DNA from 4 places in the Sodalis glossinidius str. 'morsitans' genome. Region 1 is predicted to be linked to each of the others. Evidence: predicted binding sites of a transcription regulator. Region 1 holds the regulator's gene; each other region holds the start of a gene.

Region 1 (7,761 bases):
CACTGTACGACAACGCGCGCAAAAGCGAGCTAAACGACTGCCTGCAGCGACAAGGTAAACTCAAATCGGCGCTGGAGGAGGCAGAGCTGGGCTGGCTGGAAGCGCAGGAACAATTGGAGGCGCTGACAAAGGCGTTCGACGCAGAGTAGCCGCACTCAACACCAAAGCGACGATAGGCAGAGCGCTTCAGTGGCAGCGCACGCACCGTGCGCAGCGCCTGAAAGTAGCGAGCAAACCTCGCGCGGGGCCAGAGGGGTAACGCGCAGACCGCGCTTAACGCCAAATCAGCACGACACAGGCGGCGGTCAGCAGCCCCATGGCCAGATTGAATAGCGTCCAGGCACGCCGGCTTTTCAGCAGCGGCCAATCACCGTGCCAAAGGCCAGCCAGATGGCGCCCGAGACAATATTGACGGCGGCGATACCGATGCTTATCGCCATCACCGAACCCGCGTACGCTTCCCCGGCCAGGCTAAAGCTGGCCACCGCGCCCAGGGCCATCAGCCACGCCTTCGGATTGAGAAACTGTAGCAGGCCGCCCTGATAAAATGGCACCGGCTGCAGCGGCGCCGTATCGGTATCCAGCTTTTCATAAACGGCGGTCGCGATTTTCCAACAAAGCCACAGCAAGTAGAGGCTGCCGGCCACTTTTAGCGTAGAATGCAGGGCGGGATAGAGCGTGATGAGGCTACCGACGCCGCAGGCCAGCAGCAGCATGCACTGCATGCCGAGCATCAGCGGCATGGAACGCCAAAAGCCGAAATGGGCGGCCGAGGCGGTAAGCAGCATATTATTTGGACCGGGAGTGATAGCGGCAACCCAGAGAAAACCCAGCATCGATAAAAACAGACCCAGCTCCATATATCCCGCACTATTGCTCCCGGCAATGACGTTTATGAAATTAACAGCGCGGTGCCGATTCGACAAGCGAATTGTCGGTGAATTTTCGTCGCGCCGCCGGCCCGCCAACCACTGGAGAAATACCGATCATGATCATTCCCTGGCAACAGATTGATCCCACCACGCTGTATAATTTGATCGAATCGTTTGTGCTGCGCGAAGGCACGGATTATGGCTTACAGGAAAAAAGCCTGCAGCAAAAGGTCGCGGATGTGTTACGCCAGGTGCAATCCGGCGAAGCGGTGCTGGTGTGGTCGGAACTGCATGAAAGCATTAACATTATGCCGCGCGGCCAATATCGTCCCTATTAGCGGCGCCGCCGGTGCGGTCAACCCCGCTCCCGGCTAACGCACGGCGGAAACGAGCAAGCCTCGCGGTGGCCCTGCGGTGCCAAACGTGATAACGATAACCTGCGCCCGACCGCACGTCATTTGACAGAGGTTATCAACATTATTAGGGTCACCGGCTCCAGCGGCGCCGGTACCACCACCAGCCTGGCTTTTCGCAAAATCTTTCAGCAATTAACTATCCGCGCCGCGGAGCTGGAAGGCGACAGCTTTCACCACTTCACCCGGCCGGAAATGGATCTGGCTATTCGTAAAGCGCGTGATTTAGGCCGGCACGTGAGTTATTTCGGCCCGGATGCGAATAACTTCGACCTACTGGAGAGAACGTTTTACCATTATGGGGAAAGCGGGCGCGGACAAGCGCGTAAATACTTGCATACCTATGGCGAAGCGGTTCCCTATAATCAGGTACTTGGTACCTTTACCCCCTGGCAGCCACTGCCGGAGCCGACCGATGTTCTCTTTTACGAAGGGCTGCACGGCGGCGTCGTGACCGAACAAAATGATGTTGCGCGCCATGTGGATTTGCTGGTGGGCGTGGTGCCGATAGTCAACCTGGAGTGGATCCAAAAATTGGTGCGCGATACTAATGAACGTGGTCATTCACACGAAGCCGTTATGGATTCCGTGGTGCGCTCCATGGAAGATTACATCAATTTTATCACGCCGCAATTTTCCCGTACCCATATCAACTTTCAGCGGGTGCCGACGGTGGACACATCCAATCCCTTTGCAGCTAAAGCGATTCCGTCATTGTACGAAAGTTTTGTCGTCATTCACTTCCGCGACCTGGACGACATCGACTTTCCCTATTTATTGGCCATGCTGCAGGGATGGTTTATTTCCAACATCAACACGCTGGTGGTGCCGGGTGGCAAAATGGGTCTGGCAATGGAATTGATTATGGCGCCGCTGGTCAAACAATTGCTGGAAGGAAAACGAATTCGCTAAAGGGCAACGATGGCGTCCCCGTTGCAGGCGACGCCAATCCCTGTTCTCAGTCGAGATTACGCACCTCGAAGCTGTGCGTAATAGTGGCGGCTTTGCCCAACATCAGCGATACCGAACAGTACTTTTCCGCCGAAAGCGCGACCGCCCGCTCCACGATCTTGTCCGTCAGGTCGCGGCCGGTGACAACGAAATGCAGATTAATATGGGTAAACAGGCGCGGCGCTTCTTCGCGGCGGGTCGACGTCAGTTTGACCTCGCAGTCGCGCACGTCGGCGCGGCCCTTTTGCAGAATCGATACCACGTCAATAGCGCTACAGCCGCCGGCGGACATCAGCAGCATTTCCATCGGGCTGGGGGCCTTTTCGCCGCTGTTGCCATCCATGATAATCTGATGGCCCGAGGCGGATTCGCCGATAAATGACAGCCCTTCCACCCACTTCACTCGCGCTTGCATAGCGTTAACTCCTGATAAAATTCTTTATGAAAGACTACCTTTTTGCCGGCAAACTGGCAATGTAACCGCAGATGCATCATGCTGAAGCGAGACAATACAAGACAGCCTCTCAAAGCTATGCTAAAAACAAGGCAGGATCGAACTCACTGACAGTGAAAGAGCAAGAGAGCGATCGAAACGTCACCAACATTGGACCTGATAAGTTCCCTTTATAGGTTCCGTTTATGAACGGAATGACATCATAATAACACCTTACATTACAGGGAATACGTTGCTCCTGACACAGGACAGCGATGACAAAAGAGGATAACAGCGAATGGTTCTTGGCAAACCGCAAACAGACCCGACTCTCGAATGGTTCCTGTCTCATTGCCATATTCATAAGTATCCATCGAAGAGTACGTTGATTCACCAGGGTGAAAAGGCTGAAACGCTCTACTACATCGTCAAAGGCTCCGTCGCGGTGCTTATCAAGGATGAAGAGGGTAAGGAGATGATCCTTTCCTATCTTAATCAGGGCGATTTTATCGGCGAGCTGGGGTTGTTTGAAGAAGGGCAGGAGCGCAGCGCCTGGGTGCGGGCGAAAACGGCCTGTGAAGTGGCGGAAATCTCCTATAAGAAATTTCGCCAGTTGATCCAGGTGAATCCCGACATCTTGATGCGTCTGTCTTCACAAATGGCCAGCCGCCTTCAGGTAACCTCAGAGAAAGTCGGCAACCTGGCCTTCCTGGATGTGACCGGGCGAATCGCGCAAACATTGCTGAACCTGGCCAAGCAGCCGGACGCCATGACCCATCCGGACGGTATGCAAATCAAAATTACCCGGCAGGAAATCGGCCAGATTGTCGGCTGTTCACGGGAAACGGTCGGCCGTATTTTGAAAATGCTTGAGGATCAGAATCTCATCTCCGCCCACGGAAAAACCATTGTCGTTTACGGTACCCGCTAATCTCTCTCACCACGGGCATGGTCAGGACGGCCACGCCCCTTTAGTTGACTTATGTGGCGCAGACTCATTTATCACCCCGAAGTAAATTATGCCCTGAGGCAAACGATAGTCCTGTGCCTGCCGGTCGCTATCGGCCTAATGTTCAACAGTCTGCAACAGGGGCTGCTGTTCTCTCTGGTGCCCGCCTGCTGTAACATCGCCGGCCTGGATCAGCTCCATAAGCGTTTCTTTAAACGGCTGGCCGTCGGCGGCTCGCTGTTTGCCCTGAGCAGTATATTTATCCAGTTGCTGTTGGCGCACGGCGCCCCGCTGCCGTTTGTCATGTTGGGCCTGGCGCTCCTGTTCGGCGTCAGCGGCGAAATCAGTCCGCTGCATGGCCTCCTGCTGCCGGCATCGCTTATCGCTGCGGTATTTACCCTGGGACTGACCGGCAATGTGCCGCTCTGGCTGCCACCGCTGCTCTATGTGCGGGGACCCCGCCTGGTATGGGCTGTTCAACGCGCTGTGGTTCCGGCTGTGGCAAGAGCAGCCGATGCGCGAAGCGCTCAGTTTGCTGTACCGAGAGCTAGCGGATTATATTGAAGCAAAATACAGCCTGCTGACTCAGCATACCGATCCCGACAGCGCGCTGCCGCCGCTGTTTGCCCGCCAGCAGAAAGTTATCGACCAGATATCGCAAGTGTATCAGCAGTTGCATATGCTCTCCGCTAACCATCTCACCCAGTACAAGAAACTGCTACGCGCCTTCCAGGTTGCGCTGGATTTACAAGAGCATATCGCGGTGAACCTGCACCAGCCGGACGAAGTGCAAAAGCTGGTGCAGCAAAGCCACGCCGAGGCGGGTATTGCGCTATAACGCGCGTGTCGCCGCCGCCCGGCTGCGCGTCTTGGCGGACGATATTCTTTATCATCGCCCGCCTGACCGTTTTTCTGCCGATGCCGGCCTGTCGGCGCTGGAAAAGATCGCCCGCCACCAATCCGGATAATCCGGTAGGCCAGTTCTGCTATTTCCATTTCAGCCGCATCTACCGCCTGTTGCGCTCCCAACGTCCTCTTTATCGTCGTGATGTGATGGCGGATAACCAGCAGCGTTTGCCGTTCTGGCCGGCGCTGAAAATTTATTGTTCCCTTAAATCCATGGCGCTGCGTAATGCCGCCCGCCTAGGCCTTATGCTGGCTGTCGGCAGTAGTCTGGGCCTGGTGTTCAACCTACCGAAACCCTATTGGATCTTGATGACTATCATGTTTGTCAGCCAGAATGGCTATAACGCTACCCGGGTGCGCATTCAGCATCGGGCGCTGGGCACCCTGGCGTGCTTGGTCATCGCCACGGGGACGCTCCAGTTGCAGATGGGCGATGGCGTTATCCTGACCGGCATGCTGCTGGTGACGCTTGCCGGCTATTTGGTGCTGCGTAAAAATTACGGTCTGGCGATGACCGGCATGACGCTAGTGACCGTGTATACCCTGCAACTGCTGTCGTTAAACGGCGCGCATTTCCTGCTGCCGCGGCTGGTCGATACCTTGATTGGCTGTATGCTGGCGTTTGGCGGCACGCTATGGCTGTGGCCGCAATGGCAGAGCGGTCTGCTGCGCAAAAACGCCCACCAGGCGCTGGAGCGCGATCAGGAAGCGCTACGGTTGCTGCTGCAACCTGACCCCACCGCGCCGGCGTTGGCCTATGCCCGCATGCGGGTCAATCAGGCGCATAATGCCCTGTTCACTTCCCTAAGCCAGGCTATGCAGGAGCTAGGGTTTAACTCCCGGTACCTGAGCGATATGCGCCTGTGGGTCACCCACAGTCAGTTTATTGTGGAATATATCAACGCCATGACCACGCTGGCGCGCGATCACTATATGCTGACCGCTACGCTTGCGGCCGATTATCTGGCCTCCTGCGAGGTGGCGCTGCAAAGCTGTCAGCAGCGGCTGGAATATGACGGCCCGAGCACCGAGAACCCGGGAAATTTTAATACCGACGGACCACAGGATCAGGCGGTAACGCTGATGGAGCGCCATTTACGGCGCATTTTGTTCCATCTGGGCGTGATGCACACCATTTCGTCGGTAGCCTGGCCGCAGCGGCCCCAGCACGGGTTTTGGCTTGCGCGATACGCCGCAGGCGGGGAACCTTCGACGGCAGTCAAGCCGAGCGGGTGACGTGCGCCACGGCTTTCTCAAAACGCGCCAGCCCCTCGGCGATATCGTCAAACGCCACCACCAGCGAGGGAGCGAAGCGAATCACATCGGGGCCGGCGTTGAGGATCATGACCCCTTCCAGCGCGGCGGCATGCAGGAAATCCCGTGCCCGTCCCTGAAAGCCCGGCGCCAACTCCGCGCCCAACAGCAGCCCCATGCCGCGCACCTGGGTGAAAACATGATGCTTTGCGTTAATGTCATGCAAAGCCTGAATGAAACGCTCATGACGCTCATTGATACCGGCCAGCACCTCAGGCAAGTTAATGACGTCCAGCGCGGCTTCCGCCACCGCACAGGCCAGCGGGTTGCCGCCGTAAGTCGTGCCGTGGGTGCCGACCGCCATGACAGAAGCAATGTCTTCGGTGGTCAACATCGCGCTAATGGGGAAACCGCCGCCCAGTGCTTTGGCGGCGGTAAGGATATCCGGCTGCACGCCGTAATGCATATAGGTGAACAATTTGCCACTGCGGCCCATGCCGCATTGCACTTCATCCATCACCAGCAGCGCCTGATGCTTATCGCATAATTCACGCACGCCTTGTAAAAACGCCGGCGTCGCCGGGGTAATGCCCCCTTCCCCCTGTATCGGCTCAAGGACGATAGAGCAGGTGTGATCATCAATGACGGCTTTCACCGCGTCGAGATCGTTGAACGGCACATGGACGATATCCGCCGGTTTCGGCCCAAACCCGTCCGAATACTTGGGCTGTCCTCCCACCGACACGGTAAACAGCGTGCGGCCATGGAAGGCATTATGAAACGCAATGATTTTGGTCTTGTACGGACTGTGGCGGGTAATGGCGTAATGGCGTAATGGCGCGCCAGTTTAAACGCCGCCTCGTTCGCCTCGCCGCCGGAATTGGCGAAGAATAAGCGATCGGCAAAGGTTGCATAAATAAGCTTACGCGCCAGGCGCAGCGCCGGTTCGTTAGTAAAAACGTTGCTGGTATGCCACAACGTTTCCCCCTGCGTTTTCAACGCCGCCACCAGCGCCGGATGACAGTGCCCCAGCGCGGTAACCGCGATACCGCCGGAGAAATCGACGTATTCTTTGCCCTGCTGATCCCAAACCCGGCTGCCGGCTCCTTTTACCGGAATGAACTGCGCGGGTGCATAAAACGGCAAAATAACCTGATCGAACGTTTCCCGAGTGACTGCCGAATCGTCTGTTTTCATAAGGTATTTACTCTGTCTAAGGCGTGATAAGAAATGAAAATATAATCATATAATATGAATAAAAAGTCACACTCAAGTCAAGAGCCATTGCCGTCAAAGAATAAAATACACCCATGTCAACGGTTGAGGAAATTCGCCAGCAAATAATGACCTTGTTCACTCATAATGCTTTCAGGATGAAACTGTACACCTTCCAGCGGCAAGGAACGATGGCGGATGGCCATAATTTCATCCAGCTCCCCTTCACGCTGGCTCCAGGCGGTCACCGCCAGACAGGACGGCACACTGGCGGCGTCGATGATAAGCGAGTGGTAGCGTGTTACCGTCAGCGGCTGCGCCAGGCCGGCAAACACCCCTTGGCCATCGTGCCGGATAACGGAGGTTTTACCGTGCATAACCCGACGTGCACGAACGATACGCGCGCCAAACGCCTGCCCGATAGCCTGATGCCCCAGACAGATCCCCAGGATCGGCAGTCTGCCAGCAAAATGGCGAATAGCGGTAAGGGAGATCCCCGCCTCGTCCGGGTTGCCCGGACCGGGGGAGATGACCAGACGCGCCGGCGCCAGCCGCTCAATATCCGCGAGATCCAGACTGTCATGACGGCGCACCATCACCTGCGCCCCCAGTTCACAGAAATACTGATAAAGATTCCAGGTGAATGAGTCGTAATTATCGATTATCAGCAATCCGTTCATAACTCTCCTTAAACTATAGCTCATGCGCCTCTGCCGCCACACCTTCGCGCACCGCTCGACGCCGAATCCCGATTAGCAACGAGTGTAT
Region 2 (7,761 bases), 250 kb from region 1:
ATGAAACCCAGTTCATCCGGCCGGTGCACACCGTGACGCTGCTGTTGGATGACGGCGTCATTGCGGGCAATGTGCTCGGCATTGACGCCGATCGCATCGTGCGCGGTCACCGTTTTATGGGCGAGCGGGAAATCAGCCTGGAGCACGCCGATCAGTATCCGCAGGTGCTGCTGGATCGCGGCCGGGTGATGGCGGACTATCTGCAGCGTAAAGAGACCATTCGCAGAGATGCGGAAGAGGCGGCCAAACGGTTAGGCGGCGTGGCCGATCTGAGCGAGAGCCTGCTGGAAGAGGTCACCTCGCTGGTGGAATGGCCGGTGGTGCTCACCGCCCGTTTTGAAGAGAAGTTTCTGGCGGTGCCGGCGGAGGCGCTGGTTTACACCATGAAAGGCGACCAGAAATATTTCCCGGTTTACGATGCCGCGGGCAACCTGCTGCCTCACTTTATTTTCGTGGCGAATATCGAGTCGAAAGATCCCCAGCAGATCATCGCCGGTAATGAAAAGGTCGTGCGTCCACGCCTGGCTGATGCGGAGTTCTTCTTTAACACCGACCACAAACAGCGGCTGGAAGATCGTCTGCCGAGGCTGGATACGGTGCTGTTTCAAAAACAGCTCGGCACGTTGCGCGACAAAAGCGACCGGATCGAAGCTCTGTCGGCCTGGATCGCCGGCCGGATTGGTGCGGATGTGCCCCAGGCCGCGCGCGCCGGTCTGTTGTCCAAATGCGACCTGATGACCAATATGGTGTTTGAATTTACCGACACCCAGGGCGTGATGGGTATGCATTACGCCCGCCATGACGGCGAGCCGGAAGCAGTGGCGTTGGCGCAAAAAGAGCAGTATCAGCCGCGATTTGCCGGCGATGCGCTCCCCACGACGCTGGTGTCCTGCGCGGTCGCCATTGCTGACAAGATGGATACGCTGGCCGGCATTTTTGGCATCGGCCAGCATCCTAAAGGGGATAAAGATCCTTTTGCCCTGCGCCGTGCCACGCTCGGCGTGCTGCGCATTATCGTGGAAAAACAGCTGCCGCTCGACCTGCAGACGCTGACGGAAGAGGCGGTGCGCCTCTACGGCGAGAAGCTGACCAATGACGCTGTGGTGAATGATGTCATCGATTTTATGCTCGGTCGTTTCCGCGCCTGGTACCAGGAGCAGGGGCACAGCGTCGACACCATTCAGGCGGTGCTGGCGCGACGTCCGACTCGCCCGGCGGATTTCGACGCTCGGGTACGCGCGGTGAGCTATTTCCGCACCCTGGAGGAAGCCGCGTCGCTGGCGGCGGCCAACAAGAGGGTATCAAACATACTGGCCAAATCTGACGATCCGGTCTACAAGGACTTGCAGGCCTCGGTGCTCAAGGATCCATCGGAAATCACGCTGGCGACCCATTTGGTGGTGTTGCGCGAAAAACTACAGCCGTTATTCGAGGCGGGTCGCTATCAGGACGCGCTGGTAGAGCTGGCGGCGCTGCGGGAGCCGGTGGACGCTTTCTTTGATAGCGTTATGGTGATGGCGGACGACCCTCAGGTGCGTATTAACCGTCTGACGCTGCTCGCGCAGCTGCGCAAGCTGTTTTTGCAGGTCGCGGATATTTCGCTGTTGCAATAGGCCGCGCGTTGCCTGCTGGCACGTCGCCGTCGACCTCGGCGGTTTTTGCCCGTCGCAAAACTGAACTATATTGTTACTGAGTCAGGGAAGGCGAAGTGAATACCTAAACCGGGAAAATAAGTCCTTCATTTACAGGAGTAAAGGTTATGACCTTAAGGGAGCGCATGGGCCTCTACCGGCCGCTGCTGTATTGCTGGGCGTCTTTCAGTTGACCGGCTGCGGCGATAAAGAACCGGAACAGCGCCAAGCCTTTATACAATTTCTGCAAAATACGATTTTGCCTGGCGGTGAACGGATCCCCACCCTGAGCGTGGCGCAAAAGGAGCAGTTTGGCCCTTACGCTAATGATTACCAGATTTTGCAAACTTTCAGCGACAAATTCCTCAGCTCGGTTAACGGTTCACTGGTACCGGTGCTGGATGAGATAAGCCAAATCCGCGTGCCCCAGGATTACCTGTCCCATCGGCGGACGCTCGCGCAGGCGAGAGGCGCGTTGAATATGCTGGCGCCCGATCTGGTTGGCCCGCGCCAGGAAACAGTCGGACGATGCTCGCGCCGCGCTCAAGCAGCCTGAAGATCTGCAAAAAGTCTACGCGCAGGCCTACGACAAGCTGGTGACCGGCCCGGTGCAGAAAGTCACACCGGGTATTGGCGCCGCTTCTTCACTGGCGGAACAGCTGGTTCACGTGGGGGATTTTCTCGCCATGCAGACGGGGCAGGGCCAGCCCAGCTTTGATGGCGGGGCGGTAAGCTTCCCCACGCAACTGCAAGTGACGTAATACAATGAGCTCATGACCGGGCTGCAAAACCAGCACCAGCACCAGCAGTTGCTACAGGCGCAAAACGGCGCGGGCGCGCTGTTGACATGATGGTATCCCCCCCCCGGGGGTGTCATCACCCTCGCCCAGGGGGAGTGATTTCCAAAGGTCGGTGTAAGGCTGGCCTGATAGCGTCCCCCGCGGCCTTAGGCTGCTACCCTGGCGGTGGCGACCTGTCTTTTTTAGTTTAGGCCACTGAGCGGCTAACCCTAGGCTGCACCTGAGCAACATTTCCTGCCGGCCTCCATGGCGGGCCTGCGCCGGCGTGTCTCATCCGATTATGTCTAGCTGCGAAGGCTTCGCCTTTGGGGGACTTCTTTTAGCGGTAACTTTGTTACACCTTTTCCATTGATCTCTAAGTCCTATCCTCGTTACAGGCGTGCTTTCAATAAGACTGTGCCCTCAGTGGCAGTCGGATAATAATTTTTTGTGATTTAAATCTCATTTTAATTATAAATAAGATAACCAATGATGTGATATATATCACAATGTGGCGCTTAATCTGGTCGGTAATGCATAAATGTAGTTTTATTTCAGGGGTTTTTTGTGATGAATATCACTCAGATAGCCCTAAATAGGGGAGGGCTCGTGATTAGCATCACAATAATTGACATCGCTACTCTATAACAAAAGAGCGTGGTAGAGTCGCGCTGCCAATAGTAATACCGGCGGATGATGCAACACTGCCGCAACAAATTTCACGCGCTCTTATTGTATAGCGCGTTTCAATAGGGGTGAGTTTTATGTCTTCATCGGATATCAAGGTCATAGTGCAGAACTTTGGCCGCTTCCTCAGCAATATGGTGATGCCCAATATTGGCGCTTTCATCGCCTGGGGTATCATCACCGCGCTGTTTATTCCTACCGGCTGGACACCCAACGCGACGCTGGCCAAATTGGTCGGCCCGATGATCACTTACCTGCTACCGCTGCTGATTGGCTATACCGGCGGCCGGATGGTGGGTGGCGAACGCGGTGGCGTCGTCGGCGCGATTACCACCATGGGGGTGATCGCCGGTGCCGATATGCCGATGTTCCTCGGCTCAATGATTGCCGGTCCTCTCGGCGGTTGGGCTATCAAACGCTTCGACCGCGCCGTGGACGGTAAAATTAAAAGCGGTTTCGAGATGCTGGTTAATAACTTCTCGGCCGGTATTATCGGTATGTTGCTGGCGGTATTGGCCTTCCTGGCCGTCGGTCCGCTGGTAGAAATGTTGTCAAAAGGGCTGGCGGCTGGCGTTCACCTGATGGTGACCTATAACATGCTGCCGCTGACGTCCGTTTTCGTCGAGCCGGCCAAAATTCTGTTCCTAAATAATGCCATCAACCACGGCATCTTCTCGCCGCTGGGCATTCAGCAGGCAACCGAGACCGGTAAATCGATATTCTTCCTGATTGAAGCCAACCCCGGCCCGGGTATGGGTGTCCTGATGGCGTATATGATATTTGGCCGTGGTAACGCCAAGCAATCCGCCGGCGGTGCAGCCATCATTCATTTCCTGGGTGGTATCCACGAAATTTATTTCCCCTATGTGCTGATGAATCCGCGTTTGTTGATCGCGGTTATCCTCGGCGGTATGACTGGCGTATTCACGCTGAATCTGCTGGGCGGCGGTCTGGTTTCGCCGGCTTCCCCGGGCTCTATCCTGGCCGTATTAGCCATGACGCCCAAAGGCACCTATTTCGCCAACTTGGCCGCTATTGTTGCCGCTTTCGCTGTTTCTTTCGTCATCTCGTCCATTTTGCTCAAGAGCTCACGCGCCACCGGCGATGAAGACAATTTAGCCGAGGCTTCACGCCGTGTGCAGGATATGAAAGCCCAGTCCAAAGGCGTGGCCGCTCCCGTCAATGCAGGTGCTTCGGGTGATTTAAGTTCGGTGTGGAAAATTATCGTGGCCTGCGATGCCGGCATGGGGTCGAGTGCCATGGGCGCCGGCGTCTTGCGTAAAAAGGTGAACGAGGCCGGGCTGAAGAACATCAGCGTGACCAATAGCGCCATCAATAATTTACCCGACGATGTTGATCTGGTGATAACCCATCGCGATCTGACCGAACTTGCAATGCGTCATGCGCCGCAGGCGCAGCATATTTCGCTGAATAACTTCCTCGACAGCCAGCTTTACAGCGATTTGACCGCGCGTCTGGTAGCGGTACAAAAAAGTGGGGATAATCAGCAAAGAGTAATGACAACGTTGAACGACAGCTTTGAAGATGGCGAACAAAACCTGTTCCGCCTCACTGCGGACAACGTTTTTCTCGGTCAACATGCAGACCACAAAGAGCAGGCTATCCGCTTCGCCGGTGAACAACTGGTGAAAGGGGGTTACGTCCAGCCCGAATACGTTCAGGCGATGATGGATCGTGAAAAACTGACCTCGACTTACCTGGGTGAGTCCATCGCAGTGCCCCATGGCACTATCGAAGCGAAGGACCGCGTCCTGCGTACCGGCGTCGTATTCTGCCAGTACCCTGACGGCGTTCGCTTTGGCGATGAGGAAGAGGATATTGCCCGACTGGTGATCGGGATCGCCGCCCGTAATAATGAGCACATTCAGGTCATCACCAGTTTGACCAACGCGTTGGACGATGAATCGGTGATCGCGCGGTTAAGCCACACCACCGACGTGCAGGAAGTCCTGGAACTGCTGGCGAGCGGCAAAGCGTCCTGACCAGGCATGCGGGCGGGTCATTGACGCAAGAAACGAAAGGGCCTGCTATGGCCCCTTTTTTGCTTAGATAATTCAAGGTTAACGTTATGAAAGTATTACATTTTGGAGCAGGGAATATCGGCCGCGGGTTTATCGGTAAATTGTTGGCCGATGCCGGTGTTGAGGTTGTTTTCGCCGATGTAAACCAGCAGGTTCTCGACGCGCTGAACCAGCGCCACCAATACCAGGTGCGGGTAGTGGGTGAACAGGCCCAGGTAGAGACCGTTCGCGGGGTCAGCGCGGTGCATAGCGGCAGCGACGACGTTGTTGCGCTTATCGCCAGCGTGGATTTGGTGACGGCGGCGGTCGGTCCGCAGATCCTTGAACGCATTGCGCCCGCCATTGCCCGCGGTCTGGTTAAGCGACATGACGGCGGTGGCACGCAGCCGCTGAACATTATCGCCTGTGAGAACATGGTGCGCGGCACCAGCCAGCTTAAGCAGCATGTGCTTAATGCGCTGGAGCCGCGCTATCATGCCTGGGTTGACCAGCATGTCGGCTTTGTCGATTCCGCCGTGGACCGCATCGTGCCGCCGGTTGAAGCGGGCAGCGACGACCCGCTGGCGGTGACGGTCGAGAGTTTTAGCGAGTGGATTTTGGATAAAACCCAATTCAAAGGCGTCCCGCCCGCTCTCGGCGGTATGGAACTGACCGACAATCTGATGGCGTTTATGGAGCGTAAGCTGTTTACTCTGAATACGGGCCACGCCATTACCGCTTATCTGGGCCAGCTCGCCGGCCATCAGACCATCCGCGATGCCATTCTGGATCCGGCTGTCCGCCAGACAGTAAAAGGCGCGATGGAGGAGAGCGGAGCGGTGCTTATTAATCGTTATGGTTTTGATGCACGAAAGCATGCCGCCTATATCAACAAAATTCTTCAGCGCTTTGAAAATCCCTATTTGCATGACGACGTGGAACGCGTTGGCCGGCAGCCGTTGCGCAAACTGGGCGCTGGCGATCGGTTAATCAAGCCCTTGCGCGGTACGTTGGAATACGGTCTTGGCGATGCTAATCTGGTGACCGGCATCGCCGCGGCTATGCACTATCACAGCGACCAGGACCCGCAGGCGAAAGAGTGGGCGGCATTGCTGGCCGAGGTCGGTCCGCAGGCGGCGCTGGCCAAAGTCTCCGGCCTTGAAGAAGACAGTGAAGTTGTCGCGCAAGTGGTGAATGCCTATAACGCCATGCAGTAACCGACAGAACCGGGGGCGGACACGCTTCTGCCCCCTGGCCCGCTACATGGTGTGCAACATGACGGAAAACACTCAGCTGCTGGAAAACAGCGTGCTCGAACGCCTGAATGCCGGAACCACGGTGCGGGAGTTTTTGCGGGCGGCGATTACGCTGCTGGCGGAAGCAGTAGCCATTTTGGTGACGCAGGTGTTCCGCAAGGATGACTATGCGGTCAAATACGCCGTGGAGCCGCTGCTGGTGGGAGCCGGGCCGCTGGTGGAACTGTCGGTACGCCTGAAATTGGTTTATGCGCTCGGGGTGATAAGCCGCCAGGAGTACGAAGACGCCGAACTGCTGATGGCGCTGCATGAAGAACTGAAGCAGGATCCAGGCGATTATCGCTTTACCGACGATGAAATTTTGGGGCCGTTTGGCGAGTTGCATTGTGTCGCCGCGTTTCCGCCATCGCCGCAAATCTCGCGCGCGCCGGAGGATGAAGCACTGACGAAGATGCAACGGCAGCGCTACCAGCAAATGGTGCGCTCCACGATGGTCCTTTCCGCCACCGAATATCTGGTGCGAATTAGCGCCAAAAAGGCGTTCTCCGATCGGCTATTGCTTAAATAGCCGCCGCGCCGGATTTCACGTCGGCGCGTTCGCCTTGCGGTCGCGGCGCCTGCGGACCGGCGGTCGCCCTCACCTAAGGCCTACCTCCTCCGCGAATAAATAGCTGCACCTGCGTCACTGCTGTTGTCACGGACTTGACTCCGGCCTGGCCGCGCATTAATTCGCCGACGCGCGGGCAAAAAAATCCCCGCTGGGGCGGGGACGGGCGGGCGCTAACCGGTGTCGGTGTGCGCCGCGGAGCCGGATCAGGAGTGGCTGAAACGTGCGGCCGCTTCATCCCAGTTCACCACGTTCCAGAATGACTTGATGTAGTCCGGGCGGCGGTTCTGGTATTTCAGATAGTATGCGTGCTCCCAGACGTCCAGGCACAGGATCGGGTAGCCGGAAGTCCCAGAAATCGCTTCGCCCATCAGCGGGTTGTCCTGGTTGGCGGTGGACACGATGGCCAGTTTGCCGTCTTTTTTCACAAGCCAGGCCCAGCCGGAACCGAAGCGGGTGGCGGCGGCCTTCTCGAACGCTTCCTTAAACGCGTCAACGCTGCCGAAATCACGTTCGATAGCGCTTTTCAGTTCGCCCTGCAGGGTCGTACCTTGTTTCAACCCCTTCCAGAACAGGCTGTGATTGGCATGGCCGCCGGCGTTGTTGCGCAGCATGGTCTTTTTGTCCGCCGGAAGCTGGTCCAGTTTTTGGATCAAGTCGTCGACGGGCAAGTTGGCAAATTCTGGCAGGCTTTCCAAGGCGCCATTGGTGTTATTGACATAGGTCTGATGGTGTTTAGTGTGATGAATTTCCATCGTTTCTTTGTCGAAATGCGGTTCC
Region 3 (7,761 bases), 1.7 Mb from region 1:
CGCAGGTTAACGAATATATTCACTGGATGAAAAAGCTATCAATAATGCGGCATAACGCACATTTTGGCAGCAGTATAACCCTATTTTGGTCTTGAAATTTGCCGCCTTCTTTACTGCCTTTTGCAATATACTGCAAGAAAAAAGGGCATACGCTTACCGTCAACGATAGAAATCACTGTAGGTGAAATATTTCTTGAACATGAAATGTCCTCTAATCAAACTGGGTTCCGGGTAACGGCTTTTTAACTCATTGGTAAATTAGCGGACAGAAGTGCATCGATTTGTCACAATGGAATAGCGCCAACCCCTCCCGCGAGTATGCGAATGTGAAGATTATGTTGAATTATAACGGCACAATGGCGGTGCTAGCGTAAAACGCCGGGGGTTATCCCCACGCTCACCGCCGCTCGCCAGTTAATTATTCTGTTCATAATTTACTCATTATAAGGTTTGTCTGCTGATTATTAAATGGCATTGCGGCGCAGATCGCGGTGGAATAGACTTTCGCTTAGCCAAAGCGTGTTGCAACAGAAAGGGGAATTGATCAACGGATAGGGCGTTTGTCGCCGTCGCCGCCGCCGCCGGTGGCACATAAAAAAAACCGCTGCGGGCAGCGGGTTTTTTGTAACCTGGATCAAGCAGGCGATTATAGCAGGAAATCTTCCAGTGCTTTGCCTTCTTCATCAATCGCTTTTTTGATTACCGCAGGGGTACGGCCTTGACCGGTCCAGGTTTTAACGTCGCCGTTTTCGTCGGTGTACTGATATTTCGCCGGACGAGCGGCACGCTTGGTTTTACCAGCGGATTTGGAGGAACTCATCGACTGCAGCAATTCGTTCGGGTCGATTCCATCGGCAATCAACATTTCACGGTATTGTTGTAATTTACGCGTATGCTCTTCAATTTCAGCCTGGGCTTGACTATCTTCCTCACGGCGTTCATTGACAACGACCTCCAGTTTCTCCAGCATTTCTTCAAGAGTTTCCAGAGTGCATTCTCTGGCCTGTGCGCGCAGAGTACGGATGTTGTTAAGAATCTTTAGTGCTTCGCTCATTGACTTAATCTCAAATATTATAAAGGGGGCGTCCCAGTAATAATAGAGCGCTAGTTTCTTTTCTGCAATACCCAGATTGTGATTAATCAAAAATATTCTTTATAAATGCTCATGAACCCGCAACTGTAAATATATTGTGTTCGCCAGGCGAGGCAAAATTGATTCATCAGGTTCCGTTTTTCCTTCAGGACGCCTTATGAGTGCATAATGCACTGCTGATTTCATTATAAGGAAGGTTTATATCACCGCGCCCGCGGAGGGGGTTATAACCGCTGTAGACCTTACCTGAGGCTGAAAAATAAAAGCTTTCCAGCATAATCTCCTGCGATTTTTATATCATCTGCGGTGGGACAGATGCCCGGCTTACTCGCGCGTCATCGCGATAAATGTCGCCCGCTGGTGTGCTAATGCCCATTGCGCGCGGCTTTGGCGTTCAAAAACTATAACCCGGACGCCGTTGGCGAAGGATGCGCATTTTTTATTGTTTGTGGAAGCAAGTTATTGTCTCGAGCGCTTACCGCCGCCGCTGGCTGGCGGAGTGCCGGGTGGATGGCGCAACTCTATTTTTATTATTCTGCAATGAATGCCGGAAAGACAACCTCGCTGCTGCAGTCCTCCTATAATTATCAAGAACGCGGCATGCGTACGCTCGTGTTCACGGCAGAAATCGACGATCGTTACGCCCGCGGGCAGGTTCATTCGCGTATCGGGTTGTCTTCGCCTGCGGAAGTGTTTTTTGCCCAAAATGATATGTATGTGGCTGTGGCGGCCGCGCACAAAAAGCAGACCGTACATTGCGTGCTGGTGGATGAATGTCACTTTCTGAGCCGTGAACAGGTTGCCGGATTATGTGCCGTAGTAGATAAGCTGACTATTCCGGTGCTATGGACAGCGCACCGATTTTCGCGCTGAGCCGTTTGCCGGGAGTTTGTGGCTGCTCGCCTGGGCAGACAAACTGGTGGAATTGAAAACCGTTTGCTACTGCGGTCGCAAGGCCAACCGTGTGCTGCGTATCGATGAGCAGGGTAAAGCTGTTCACGATGGGCAACAAGTGGTGATTGGCGGTAATGATCGCTATGTGTCGGTCTGCCGCAAGCATTTCACCGCGGCGCTGACGCGTTCGGCACCGGGGCAGGGAATGAACATCCTGCCTCCGGCATAGCGAGAATCGTTGTAACGTAAAAAAGCCTCCTGTGCAAAGCCTGCCGCGGGCGCGCTTCTCCGCCCGTAGCGGGTATCTTACCTCCTGCGGCGCATACGCGTCCTACCGTACCGCTCGGTCGCCATGCGGCGCTGAGCGCCTCCTGTCATCGTTCTGAAGCTAATTGTCAATTGTCTACCCTAATATCAAAGGACGTGTTAGCGTGGCATTAGCCAGTTGCGGCACGGTCGGCGCCTCAATCATTGGCGGGCGTGGCGAGGTCGGCAGCGTCGCTGGCGCCTGTGATGCAGCGCTAGCGGGCCGTGGACGGATAATGCGCGGAGAAGTTAGCCTTGGCGTGAACGGATAAAAAACGCCCCGGAGGACGTCACTCCCGACGGGGCGTTTTAGGGCCATGATGACCCTTCGGCAAACTCAGTGACCTGCGGCGGAGTAGTTACCTGGGGCGCAGACCGTCAACTGGTCACTTTCTCGGCTTTCTTTTCGCTTTTGGGCGCCTGAACGCTCGCTTTAACGTCCCCGACCGGGGCAGGTGCGGTGGCAGCCTCTACGGCATTGTCAAAGGGTTCGACAAACTTGCGGCCGTAGTAAGTATCCAGCAGAATTTGCTTCAATTCGGCAATCAGCGGATAGCGCGGGTTGGCACTGGTACACTGATCGTCGAAGGCGTCTTCCGACAGTTTATCCACTTTGGCCAGGAAGTCCGCCTCCTGCACTCCGGCCTTACGGATGGAGGTCGGGATACCCAGCTCCAGCTTGATCTCATCCAGCCACTGCAGCAGCTTTTCAATCTTCTGCGCGGTGCGGTCGCCCGCGGCGCTGAGTCCCAGATGATCCGCGATTTCAGCGTAGCGACGACGGGCCTGCGGGCGGTCGTACTGGCTGAAGGCCGCCTGTTTGGTCGGATTGTCGTTGGCGTTGTAGCGAATGACGTTGCTTACCAGCATGGCATTGGCCAGGCCATGAGGAATGTGGAATTCCGAGCCCAGTTTATGGGCCATGGAGTGACATACCCCAAGGAAGGCGTTGGCGAAGGCGATACCGGCAATGGTCGCCGCATTGTGCACGCGTTCACGCGCAACCGGGTTTTTGGTGCCATCGTGGTAGCTGGCGGGCAGATACTCTTTCAACAATTTCAACGCCTGCAGGGCCTGGCCGTCGGAGAACTCGGTCGCCATAATGGAAACATAGGCTTCCAGCGCGTGGGTCACCGCATCCAGCCCGCCAAAGGCGCACAGGGATTTCGGCATGTTCATCACCAGATTGGCGTCGACAATTGCCATATCCGGTACCAGAGCATAGTCCGCCAGCGGGTATTTCTGACCGGTGGCATCGTCGGTTACTACCGCGAACGGGGTGACTTCAGAACCGGTACCGGAGGTGGTGGTAATGGCGATCATCTTCGCCTTCACTCCCATTTTCGGGAACTTGTAAATACGTTTACGGATATCCATAAAGCGTAGCGCCAGCTCTTCAAAATGGGTTTCAGGATGTTCATACATCACCCACATGATTTTGGCGGCATCCATCGGCGAACCACCGCCCAGGGCGATGATGGTGTCCGGCTTGAAGGAGTTCATTTGCATCGCGCCTTTACGCACGATGCTTAAGGTCGGATCCGCTTCAACTTCAAAGAAGACTTCGGTTTCGATACCGTGTTTTTTCAGCACCGAGGTTATCTGATCGGCGTAGCGATTATTGAACAGGTAACGGTCGGTGACGATGAAGGCGCGTTTGGCGCCGTCGCTGGCCACTTCTTCAAGCGCAATCGGCAGGGAACCGCGACGGAAATAGATGGATTTGGGAAGCTTATGCCACATCATATTTTCAGCTCGCTTAGCGACGGTTTTGGTATTGATGAGGTGTTTGGGGCCAACGTTTTCAGAAATCGAGTTGCCGCCCCAGGAACCACATCCTAGCGTCAGCGACGGCGCCAGCTTGAAGTTATACAGATCGCCGATGCCGCCCTGTGAAGCCGGGGTATTGATAAGAATACGCGCGGTTTTCATCTTGTCGCCAAAGAACTTGACGCGTTCGCCCTGGTTGTCCTGATTGGTATAGAGACAGGAGGTATGACCGATGCCGCCCATGGCCACCAATTTTTCTGCGATGTCCACAGCGTCCTCGAAATCCCGTGCGCGATACATCGCCAGGGTCGGCGACAGTTTTTCGTGTGCAAAGGGTTCAGACTCGTCCACTTTGCTGACTTCGCCAATCAGGACTTTAGTATTGCCGGGAACGAGCAGGCCGGCCATTTCGGCGATCTTCGCTGCTGGCTGGCCGACAATGGCCGCATTCAGGCCGCCATTTTTCAGGATGATATCTGAAACCGCTTTCAGTTCCTGGCCGCGCAACATGCAACCGCCGTGGCTGGCGAAACGTTCACGCACCTGATCATACAGCGCATCAACAACGACCACGGATTGTTCTGAGGCGCAAATGACACCGTTATCGAAGGTTTTCGACATCAGAATGGAGGCGACCACGCGTTTGATATCCGCGGTTTCATCCACCACGACCGGGGTGTTGCCGGCGCCGACGCCGATGGCGGGTTTACCGGAACTGTAAGCGGCTTTCACCATGCCTGGCCCGCCGGTGGCGAGGATCAGGTTGATATCAGGATGATGCATTAATTGATTGGACAGCTCCACCGACGGCTCGTCGATCCAGCCGATAATGTCCCGCGGCGCGCCGGCGGCGATAGCGGCCTGTAGCACAATATCGGCCGCTTTGTTGGTGGCGTTCTTGGCGCGAGGATGCGGCGAGAAGATAATCCCGTTTCGGGTTTTCAGGCTAATAAGCGCTTTGAAGATGGCGGTAGACGTGGGGTTGGTCGTGGGCACGATACCGCAGATAAGGCCAATCGGCTCAGCGATGGAGATGGTACCAAAGGTGTCATCCTCGGCCAGGATGCCGCAGGTTTTTTCATCTTTGTAGGCGTTGTATATGTATTCAGAAGCAAAGTGGTTCTTGATGACTTTGTCTTCCACGATACCCATGCCGGATTCGGCTACCGCCATTTTGGCTAGGGGGATACGGGCATCTGCCGCGGCCAGGGCGGCCGCGCGGAAAATCTTGTCCACCTGCTCCTGGGTAAAATTGGCGTATTCGCGCTGTGCTTTTCTCACCTGTGCAACTAAGGTATTGAGTTCAGCGACATTAGTAACAGCCATATTGCTCTCCTAATAAAGTTAAAAATTGCGATTAATCTGTTAAACCATTTAAGTAAAGAGCCCAGTGTTGACAATTATATGACCGATTTGCTCATTCGTCGTTCATTTGGCTCGTTGCTTTGTGACCTTTTGGGCCATGGCGTTTTACTTAACCAGTCTTCAGATCGCCATCATTAACATCTCATTGTTCACCTCGCCAGTCCTTTATTCCTCTTATCGCCTTCCTTAATGCAAAGCTTACGGTGTATCGGAGGATAAATATGTGATAAATATCAATAAAAATGCAAGCTGATACCTTTCATCTTCAACAAAAAAACGCTTTGCTACTCGTGAGATACGTTTGACAAACAGAGTTCACATAAAGGTTAATAAGCCTAACATAACAGCAACAACTTGACGACTCGACGGGAGTTATAAAGCCCTGCAATAGGCAGGGTAAAGAGGACAAAAATGGCGCTAATTAAGGCTATAAGAGAAACGTAACCTTATTTGCCAGCATATTCCAGCGCAGAGACCGCGCTATTGACCAACAATCGAACCGACAAGGGCAACGACTAGCGCCCCAGAAGGCATATATTCGCGTTGCCAGCCGACGCAGGGAATAGATTATTTTCCCTCAGCCTTAAGCTATGCATTAAAATTATTTACGTTGTGCGTATCGATGACGGTCCCGAGGGGCCAAGGAAAAGAGAATAGCTGATAGCAATACGGACAACCTATCCGTCTGTGGCCTTGCGCGCACGCAACGCAGTGCACGACATCAGCGTCATAGGCGGAGCAGGGTGGATAAAGCGCGCCAGGGGGAGACACTGACGTTGGCGGCGGCGCACAATCATGCGGCGTGCTCCAGGTTAACGAACGTGTCGCCCTCGCATCGCTACCCGCGTTGTCAGCCCAAAAGGCGCGGTCGGGATCTTGAGTCCTTAACACCCTTGTGATGGGGCATATAACAGACCGCCAGGCAGAGGCGGTCGGAATGCGCCAGTGATCGTCGAACGGGCAGCCTACTGCGGCCGTAAACCACGGGTGGTCCTCCGGCCGTAAGCGGATGATGGGGCGCGTGGCATATTATATTGTGCCCAGGGAAAAGCCTCAAAATAAGGCATATTGCACTATGACGAGGCTTTGTTGAATAAATATAACGTTTAGGTGATCGTCTGCTCAGATCACTACCGTCATTTCAACATCTGTACTCCATGGCAAAGCAAAATTAAAATAACCAACTGGTCCACTTACAACAAAGCTCTCAAGCAGCGCGAGGCTCTGACGATATGGCTGGATGAGTCGGCAATTGTTGCATGGACGGAAAAAACAACGCCTGAACGGCGTGGCCGGCCGCTTCACTACGCAGATATGGCTATCACCACTGTTCTGATGATGAAACGCGTGTTTGGCCTTTCGTTAAGGGCTTTACAGGGCTTCGTTGACACCATTTTTAAACTGATGGTGCTGCCGCTAAGATGCCCAGACTACTCGCTGATCAGCAAGCGAGCAAAGACAGTTAAGATCAGCATAAAAACGCCGACCCGTGGTGAAATCTCACCTCTAGTCATAGACAGTGTAACGCGCATGAGATTATCTGTGCTGACTTATCGCTCAGCGGTACGACGGATGCTCAGGCCCTACCCGCTCTGATAAACCAGACCCAGCGGAAAATCAGGGAAGCGTCGGCTGATGGCGCTTACGATACCCGCTCTGTCATGATGCTCTGCTGAGGAAGAAAATAAGGCCTCTTATTCCTCCACGAGGTGGGGAGCAATATTGGCCGGACCGATACCATGAGCGTAACTACGCCGTTGCGAATCAGCGTCTAAGCGGCAGTAACGATGTATGGAAAAAGCAAGTGGGCTATCATCGACGCTCAGTGGCTGAAACAGCGATATTCCGGTTCAAAACGCTTATGGGCGATCATCTAAGTCTGCGTGACTATGATGCGCAGGTAGGTGAGGCAATGGCGATGGTCAAAGCGCTTAACAAAATGACGCTGTTAGGAATGCCGAACAGCATCCGGATCGCATAACAATCGATCTGCTAGGGGGGCGTAGTCACAAGTTCTGATTTATTCAATAAAGCCCTATGACGAGTCAATCGCGCACTCTTTATGCGGCAGGGCGAGGTCAAAGGACTTCAGCGTGGTTCGAGGGCAGAAAAAACTTTTTACGATATATCAGCCATATATCAGTAGTGCCTTTACGGTAGGTTTTTTTTAACCGTTCACGTTCAAGGGACTTGTCACAATGCAACCCAGATGTTATTAGTGTTATTTATCTTATCATTATCAAATTATTATAATTACTTTGTACATATTGACCTTATGTGTTTTTGCTACCCTCGGGATAACTTAATTATTTGATATACGGTCCAATGCAGTT
Region 4 (7,761 bases), 210 kb from region 1:
CCTCGCTGGCTTCCCCGACGCGCGCCATGGAGATACGCCGATGTAAATTATCGCAGGTGTCGGCTGCAGCCCCCGCTATCAAGCCGGTCATGGCCAGGCTGGGACACACGGAATTTACCCGTACGCCATCGGCCGCATGGCAGGATTAAGCGTAACCATACGGCTCCGGGGGGTCGTAGTGCGAAAGCCTCAGCGACCATCGTTACCCTCCTCCGCCAACCGATCGAAAACCATTAGCGAGACTCGCCCCCCTGCGCCAATGCCGGCAACAGAACGTCAGCACTGACCGAATGATGATGGGGATGGGCCATATACACTTCCAGCGCAGCCCTATCGTCGAACCACAGCGCAAGCATGTGGCGGAAGCCTTTATAGCGCTGTACGCGGCTGCGGTTTTCGTGCCAGCGCGCGTTTTTGATGCCCGGAATGCCAACAGCGCCTGCGCTACTGACTGAATCGTTTCTTTTGAAGCATCTTGACGGAATTGCAGAAAGACGTTGTGCTCTATCATGAACCCTCCTGCAACCCGCTTTGGTCGTTGGTGCAAACGATGACCAGGTGGTAGTGCCTATCCTTGGGGACCTGCAGGCACGAAATGGGATATCCCTGCGCCCAGTCCATGGCGCCATACGAATGTCGCAAAGCGCCAGATATGCTTCTGGCCAACGGTGAAGCAGTAAATAGACGAACATTTTGCCGGCCACCCCCTACCCGACAAGCAACATACGCGGCGCCTCGGTTTGCTGTAATGCTGCGGCGGTTATTAAACGATGCAGACCATGCATTACGCTCGCCAGCAGCTCTACCAGCACACCCAGACGAGGATCCCTCAGCGATAAGGCATGCAAATGACTTTTCGGTGCGCAAATATGGGTCGCGAAACCGCCGTGATGAGTCACTCCTAACGCTTTCATTTGTAAACAATGGTTTAGCCAGCCTTCCTGACAATACTCGCATTCACCGCAGGTAATTTTGTTACTTAAAACCTGGTGAAGGGTCAGCATGCGCTCCATCTCTTCATAACCAATGTCCAGCCATGGGGACATTTTGATTTTCTCGTCGTAATAGCCGCCGCTATTGAGGATCAGGCGCAGTGTCTCCCCCTGGTAGATATAATCATTATCCTGCGCCAGCGTGACCACTTGCTTACCGGCATTACGCCAGAGCAGACCCTCCTGAGTTGCAAAGGTCACGCTAAACAACATTCCCTGCCCCTCGGTCTGTTGAATAAACGGGTAGTGCTGTTGCAAGCGCCGTAATCCGCCCAGAAAATAGTCGGCCTTCTGCGATTTTAGTTTAGTATTCGTTGTTAATATAAATAACAAAGGAACATTATTATGGAATAGTTGATGATAAAGGCAAAGTGAATATCGTAGGTTATCAAGACAAGAGATGTTGCCAATATCAGCAGTAAGCCGTAACCCGCCGTCAACGGTTGCCTTAGTAGGATGGCGTGCGCTCCCGGCGCACGCCTCAGGCCTTAATAACGGGTGCAAAACGGTCGTTAGTCGGAGTCGTAACCGAGATTTGGCCCCAGCCAGCGTTCGACCTCTTCCAGCGGTAGTCGTTTGCGCGCCGCATAGTCCCTCCACCTGATCGCGCTGGATCTGCTCCACGGCGAAGTATTTGCTTTCTGGATGGCTGAAGTACCAACCCGCAACAGATGCCCCGGGCCACATGGCGAACGATTCAGTCAATTGCATACCGGTATGACGCGTGACATCCAGCAATGCCCATAGGGTTTGCTTTTCAGTATGATCAGGACAGGCGGGATAGCCGGGCGCCGGGCGAATACCCTGATAACTTTCACGGATCAACGCCTCATTGCCCAGAAATCCCTGGCGTTCCATTTCTTTGGCAACGCTGACCATTTCATCCAGCGAAGGCGTAATCAGCCCCTACAAACCAATGATATCCACCTGCTGTTCGCGCGCGGTCTTGAGAATTTTGTCCATCGGCACCATGACGCCGAGATCGATAATGTCATAGTTATTACAGGAGAGTACCACGCCGACAATATTTTTGCCGATATCGTGCACATCGCCCTTCACGGTCGCCAGCAGAATTTTACCGGCGGCTTTAAGTTCGGTTTTCCCAGCCTGAATATAAGGCTCAAGGTAGGCCCACAGCCTGTTTCATCACCCGAGCCGACACTACCGGCGCCAAATAAATCACCCACGCGTTCATGCCGGCCATAAGCGGCCCTTCGATCACCTCGATGGGGCGTGACGCCTGCTGGTGCGCTTCTTCGGTGTCCTGCTCGATAAAGTCGGATTCCTTTGACCAGGGCATATTCCAAACGTTTGCCTACCTCCCATCCTCGCCATTCCGCCTGCTGGGGCGGCGTCTCGCCATCGCCTTTGCTGTCGCGATACTCCTCAGCCAGCGCCAGCAGCCGCTCGGTGCCATACACGCGCCGATTTAGCACCACATCTTCTACCCGCTCACGCAGCGCTGGCGGCAAATCGTCATAGATAGCCAGCTGACCGGCGTTGACGATGCCCATATCCAGACCGTTGCGAATGGCATGAACCGCCGGCAATCAGCGCATGGGGCAGTTTCGCCTTGATGTCAGCACAAGCGCCAATAAAGTCCTGGGCATAGTTATTATGTTCTTCAATACCGGTCGCCACGGCGAAGATATTGGGATCGAAGATGATATCTTCCGGCGGAAAGTCCAACGTCTCGGTCAGCAACCGGTAGGCGCGGCGGCAAATCTCGATTTTACGCGCCCGGGTGTCGGCCTGGCCGTTCTCGTCAAACGCCATTACCACCAGGGCGGCGCCGTAGCGGCGTACCAGGAGCGCGTGATGAAGAAACGCCGCCTTCCCCTCTTTCATGGAAATCGAATTAACGATGCCCTTTCCCTGAATACACTTCAGCCCCTGCTCTATTACCTGCCATTTGGAGGAGTCGATCATAATCGGCACGCGCGCGATATCCGGCTCGCCGGCGATCAAGTGCAGGAAGCGCACCATGGCGTCAAGCATACCCTCTTCCATGTTGATGTCGATAATCTGCGCGCCGTTCTCCAAGCAACGCTGCCGTAATATTCAGCGGCTCCAGGCCCGCAAGCCGGCAGGAGACCGGTAGCGCCGGCAACTAACGTGGCGCCACCTCCTCGACGGCGTTGGCCATCGCAGCGACATGCTCAGGCGCCTTGCCGCAGCAGCCACCGACGATATTCAGAAAGCCCGTGTGAGCCCATTCGCCAATATGGCGCGCCATTGCCTGCGCCCCCAGATCATATTAGCCGAATGCATTCGGCAGGCCGGCATTGGGATGAGCGCTAACAAAGCAATCGGCAATACGCGATAGTTCTGCCACGTATTGGCGCAATTCATCAGGCCCCAATACGCAGTTCAGGCTAAACGACAGCGGCCGCGCGTGGCGCAGCGAATTGTAGGTCTGTCCGGAAAGCGTACGCCCTGAGGCATCGGTAATGGTGCCCGAAATCATCACCGGCAGAGCAAGATTCTGCGCCTCAAATTCCAATTCCAGCGAAAAAACGGCGGCTTTGGAATTAAGAGTATCGAAGATGGTTTCTACCATTATGAGATCGACGCCGCCTTCCATCAGCACTCTGGCGGCAAGCATTCACTAACTGGTCAAAATCGATATTGCGGTAGGCGGGATCATTCACATTCGGCGAGATAGAGGCGGTGCGATTGGTGGGGCCTAACACGCCCGCGACATATCGCGGCTTATTCGGCGTCCGCACGCTCCAGGCATCCGCGCATTCTCGCTCCAGACGGGAGGCGGCAAGGTTGATTTCGCTCACCAGCGATTCCATCTGATAATCGGCCATTGCGATGGTAGTGGCGTAACGTATTCGTTTCAAGAATATCGGCCCCGGCGGTTAAATAGGCATCGTGAATGGCGCTGATGACATCGGGTTTGCTCAGCACCAGCAGGTCATTGTTGCCTTTCACATCGCACGGCCAATCCGCGAAGCGTTGTCCGCGGTAATCCGCCTCTTCCAGCTGATAACTCTGAATCATGGTGCCCATGCCACCGTCCAGCACCATAATCCGCTGCGCCAGCGTGGCGCCCAGTTCGTTAATCCGATTTGTCACGATGATCTCATTTATCGCCGATAAAAGGCGGCATTTCGCCGGAAACAGAGCAATATCCTATCACAGGTTAATAATGAACCCAGGCGTCGCCGCATGAGAGTTTTTCAGCCAGCGGCGGGGATGCTTAACGTTTTGTTAATCTCGCGAAAAATAATGTTTTATCGACGGTGAAATGTTTGATATTTATCACATTTAAAGATTTATTACGCCATAATAGTTGAAACATTATAAAAAGCGCGCACAATGTTACTTGTAACATCATTGTGTACTATACTAATGCTCACGGAGCTCTGCCTATGACCACCCAAACTCAAAACCATATTTTCGTCCTGATGGGCGTGTCGGGCAGCGGCAAATCCGTTGTGGCCACCGCCCTGTCCCGGGAGCTGTCCGCGGCCTTTCTCGACGGCGATTTTCTGCATCCGCGCGCCAACATTAATAAGATGTCCGCCGGCCATGCGCTCAATGACGATGACCGGGCCCCTTGGCTGGGCGCCATCAATGACGCCGCTTTCGCGATGCAGCGTACCAACGCCATCTCCATTATCGTGTGTTCAGCGTTGAAAAAGCATTACCGCGATCGTTTGCGTGAAGGGAACCCCAATTTGTCCTTCATTTACATGAAAGGTCACTTTGAGGTAATCGAAGAGCGCATGAAAGCCCGTAAAGGACACTTCTTTAAACCGCAAATGCTGGTATCCCAATTCGAGACCCTGGAAGAGCCGGGCAGCGATGAGCCGGATGTGCATGCCATTAATATCGATCAGCCTCTGGATAATGTCATTGCCGATACTGTTGCCTGGATCCGTACCGCCACCGCCGGCTGAGTCGTCGCCGGGGCGGGCATAAGGCACCCTGTCCATCCAGCGGGTATGCCCGTGCGCCGGCAGTTGAAAAGAACCTCAGTCCGTACGCTGATGTTACCCAAGCCCATCATGGATGGTGGGCTGTGTTTCCGTCGGTTGCCAAACCGGATGCGGATTGCCGTTAAAGATAAACGCGGCAATCGCCGCGCAACAGCGTCCTTTATGCGGAATGTTTCGTTTGCGCTAGATGAATCGTTTCATTAATCAGGCGCGGCTTCCCCGTCTGACATAATCGCCGCAGGTCGCGCAGTGAATAACAACAAACGGTTTACCCATTGTAATTCAACTTTACCCTCCAGCACCAGGGCGCGAAGAGAATGACGCGGTAGTAAGTGAGAAAGGTATGAATGCCACTTTACAGCGCGTAACCCAACGCATTATCGATCGCTCGCGCGCCAGCCGCGATACATACTTGACCCGCATTGACGTCGCGCGCAGCCAGACTGTCCACCGAGCGCAACTGGCTTGCGGTAATCTGGCGCACGGCTTCGCTGCCTGCCAGCCTGGCGATAAGGCGGCGTTAAAGAGTCTGACCCATAGCGATATCGCCATCATCAACTCCTATACCGATATGCTTTCCGCCCATCAGCCATACGAGCACTACCCGCAGCGGTTAAAACAGGCGCTGCAGAGCGCCTGTGCGGTAGGCCAGGTGGCCACAGGCGTACCGGCAATGTGCGACGGTGTCACCCAGGGCCAGGACGGTATGGAATTATCGTTGATGAGCCGCGAAATCATAGCCATGTCGGCGGCCATTGGACTGTCGCATAACATGTTTGATGGCGCGCTCTACCTGGGCATCTGCGATAAAATTGTCCCAGGCCTTGTGATGGCAGCACTGTCGTTCGGCCATTTGCCTTCGGTATTTGTTCCCGCCGGCCCGATGCCCACCGGCTTGCCGAATAAAGAAAAAGTGCGTATTCGCCAGCTTTTCGCCGAGGGGAAAGTGGATCGCCAAGTGATGCTGGAGGTGGAAGCCGCCTCCTATCATAGCGCCGGCACCTGCACGTTTTACGGCACCGCCAACTCCAACCAGATGGTGACAGTCCGCTACGTGACGCGCTGACCGATGCGGCGCAATACAGGTGACGCGGATGACCGAGACCAGCGGTAACTATCTGCCTATCGGTAAGCTGGTGGATGAAAAGGTGGTGGTCAATGGTATCGTGGCGCTACTGGCGACCGGCGGCTCAACCAACCATACCATGTATTTGGTGGCCATGGCCCGCGCCGCCGGTATCATCATTAACTGGGACGACTTCTCTGAATTATCGGATGCGGTACCGCTCCTTGCCAGGATATACCCCAATGGGCCGGCGGATATCAATCAATTCCATGCAGCGGGCGGCGTTGCGCTACTGGTGCGCGAACTGCTGGCCGTCGGACTATTACATGAAGACGTGCATACCATTTCCGGTTTCGGCCTAAGCCACTATACCCTTGAGCCGTGGCTGGATGAAGGTCGGTTGGCCTGGCGCGACGGTCCAGCGGCGTCGCTGGATGCGGCCATTATCGCCAGTGGCGAGCATCCTTTTGCGCCCCGCGGCGGTACCAAAGTCCTCAACGGCAATCTTGGCCGTGCGGTAATGAAAACCTCCGCCGTGCCCAAGGAAAATCAAGTCATTGAAGCGCAGGCAATGGTATCTGCAAGTCAGCACGACGTCGGTCCGGTGTTTGACGCTGGTTTACTGAACAAAGACTGCGTAGTGGTGGTGCGTTATCAAGGACCGCGCGCCAACGGCATGCCGGAACTGCATAAGCTGATGCCGCCGCTGGAGGTATTGCTTGATCGCGGTTACAAAGTGGCGTTAGTGACCGATGGCCGTCTTTCAGGCGCCTCGGGCAAAGTGCCTTCTGCCATTCATTGACACCGGAAGCGCACAATGGCGGTCTGCTCGGCAAAATCCGTAATGGCGATATCGTGCGGGTAAATGGCAAGACGGGCGAATTGGCGTTGCTGGTAGATGAAGCTGAACTGGCGCTGCGCCAGGTATCGGTACCGGATCTTTCAGCCGGTGCGGTGGGCTGCGGCCGAGAACTGTTCGGCGCACTGCGCCATCAGCTGTCCGGCGTGGAACAGGGCGCCAGTTGCATCGACTTTTAATCGCTCCCGGCCGCCGGGGACAGCGGCGCAGAATGTCGAAGAGGACCTAATCGACGGATAACGCCTATTCCAGCGTCGGATTCATACGCCGCAAATCGTACGGCGTTATCTGATAGACGTAGTAATTGAGCCAGTTAGCAACCAGCAAATGACCGTGGCTGCGCCAGCTGGCCTTTGGCGTCAGGTCGGGGTTATCCTGCAGGAAATAGTTAACCGGTAACGATGGATTAAGACCGTTTTCCCGATCGCGGTGATACTCGCTGGCCAGGGTCAGCGCATCATATTCAGGATGCCCGGTGACAAACGCCAGACGCTTATCATGGCTGGCAAACAAGTAGGCTCCCGCCTCATCGGATTCCGCCAATATTTCCAGATCAGTATGCTGGCGAATCATCGCCGTAGGGAAATCCGCATTGCGGGAATGGGGGGCCAGAAAGGTCTCATCAAAGCCTCGCGTCAACAATGCATGCGGTTTCAGCAGGTGATGCTGATAGACGCCCGCCAGTTTCTGCTGCCGGGTCATTTTGGGAATGCCGTAAAGGATATTCAACGCCGCCTGAACCGCCCAACAGACAAACAGCGTGGACGTCACATGATCGCGTGCCCAGTGCAGCACGCGGTCAATCTGCGGCCAGAAGACCACATCATGAAAATCCACCAGGCTCAGCGGCGCTCCGGTCACCACCAAGCCATCGAAATTATCATGCTGAATGTC

Evidence for each region. Region 1 encodes CRP, which controls carbon source genes, mostly activating them, when cyclic AMP is high. Its sites were predicted from a motif close to ATGTGANNNNNNTCACAT; they were not measured.
Region 2: the regulator CRP is predicted to act here: its motif matches at 2,903-2,920, upstream of SGP1_RS00145 (PTS mannitol transporter subunit IICBA).
Region 3: the regulator CRP is predicted to act here: its motif matches at 5,650-5,667, upstream of adhE (bifunctional acetaldehyde-CoA/alcohol dehydrogenase).
Region 4: the regulator CRP is predicted to act here: its motif matches at 4,251-4,268, upstream of gntK (gluconokinase).

What each region holds. Positions count from the first base shown of each region.
Region 1 covers NC_007712.1:3,947,934-3,955,694, forward strand. Annotated here, with positions in the region: gene SGP1_RS20940 (ABC transporter ATP-binding protein) at 1-149, shown strand, start outside; partial or broken gene SGP1_RS20945 (LysE family translocator) at 274-860, opposite strand; gene SGP1_RS20950 (YheU family protein) at 989-1,210, shown strand; gene SGP1_RS20955 (phosphoribulokinase) at 1,331-2,197, shown strand; gene SGP1_RS20960 (OsmC family protein) at 2,244-2,651, opposite strand; gene crp (cAMP-activated global transcriptional regulator CRP) at 2,968-3,600, shown strand; gene SGP1_RS36870 (FUSC family membrane protein) at 3,652-4,182, shown strand; gene SGP1_RS36875 (FUSC family membrane protein) at 4,133-4,456, shown strand; gene SGP1_RS36880 (FUSC family protein) at 4,843-5,760, shown strand; partial or broken gene argD (bifunctional acetylornithine/succinyldiaminopimelate transaminase) at 5,744-6,975, opposite strand; gene SGP1_RS20980 (aminodeoxychorismate synthase component II) at 7,092-7,673, opposite strand.
Region 2 covers NC_007712.1:24,096-31,856, forward strand. Annotated here, with positions in the region: gene glyS (glycine--tRNA ligase subunit beta) at 1-1,613, shown strand, start outside; gene SGP1_RS34825 (DUF3053 family protein) at 1,804-2,187, shown strand; gene SGP1_RS34830 (DUF3053 family protein) at 2,132-2,392, shown strand; gene SGP1_RS00145 (PTS mannitol transporter subunit IICBA) at 3,175-5,100, shown strand; gene SGP1_RS00150 (mannitol-1-phosphate 5-dehydrogenase) at 5,187-6,335, shown strand; gene SGP1_RS00155 (MltR family transcriptional regulator) at 6,394-6,942, shown strand; gene sodA (superoxide dismutase [Mn]) at 7,188-7,761, opposite strand, start outside.
Region 3 covers NC_007712.1:2,272,893-2,280,653, forward strand. Annotated here, with positions in the region: gene hns (histone-like nucleoid-structuring protein H-NS) at 647-1,054, opposite strand; partial or broken gene SGP1_RS12040 (thymidine kinase) at 1,604-2,216, shown strand; gene adhE (bifunctional acetaldehyde-CoA/alcohol dehydrogenase) at 2,672-5,389, opposite strand; partial or broken gene SGP1_RS27395 (IS5 family transposase) at 6,575-7,409, shown strand.
Region 4 covers NC_007712.1:3,737,166-3,744,926, forward strand. Annotated here, with positions in the region: partial or broken gene SGP1_RS36835 (SDR family oxidoreductase) at 1-13, opposite strand, end outside; gene SGP1_RS28430 (Dabb family protein) at 234-692, opposite strand; gene SGP1_RS35865 (alcohol dehydrogenase catalytic domain-containing protein) at 708-1,205, opposite strand; partial or broken gene SGP1_RS35870 (homocysteine S-methyltransferase family protein) at 1,505-4,076, opposite strand; gene gntK (gluconokinase) at 4,373-4,903, shown strand; partial or broken gene edd (phosphogluconate dehydratase) at 5,286-7,046, shown strand; gene metA (homoserine O-acetyltransferase MetA) at 7,111-7,761, opposite strand, start outside.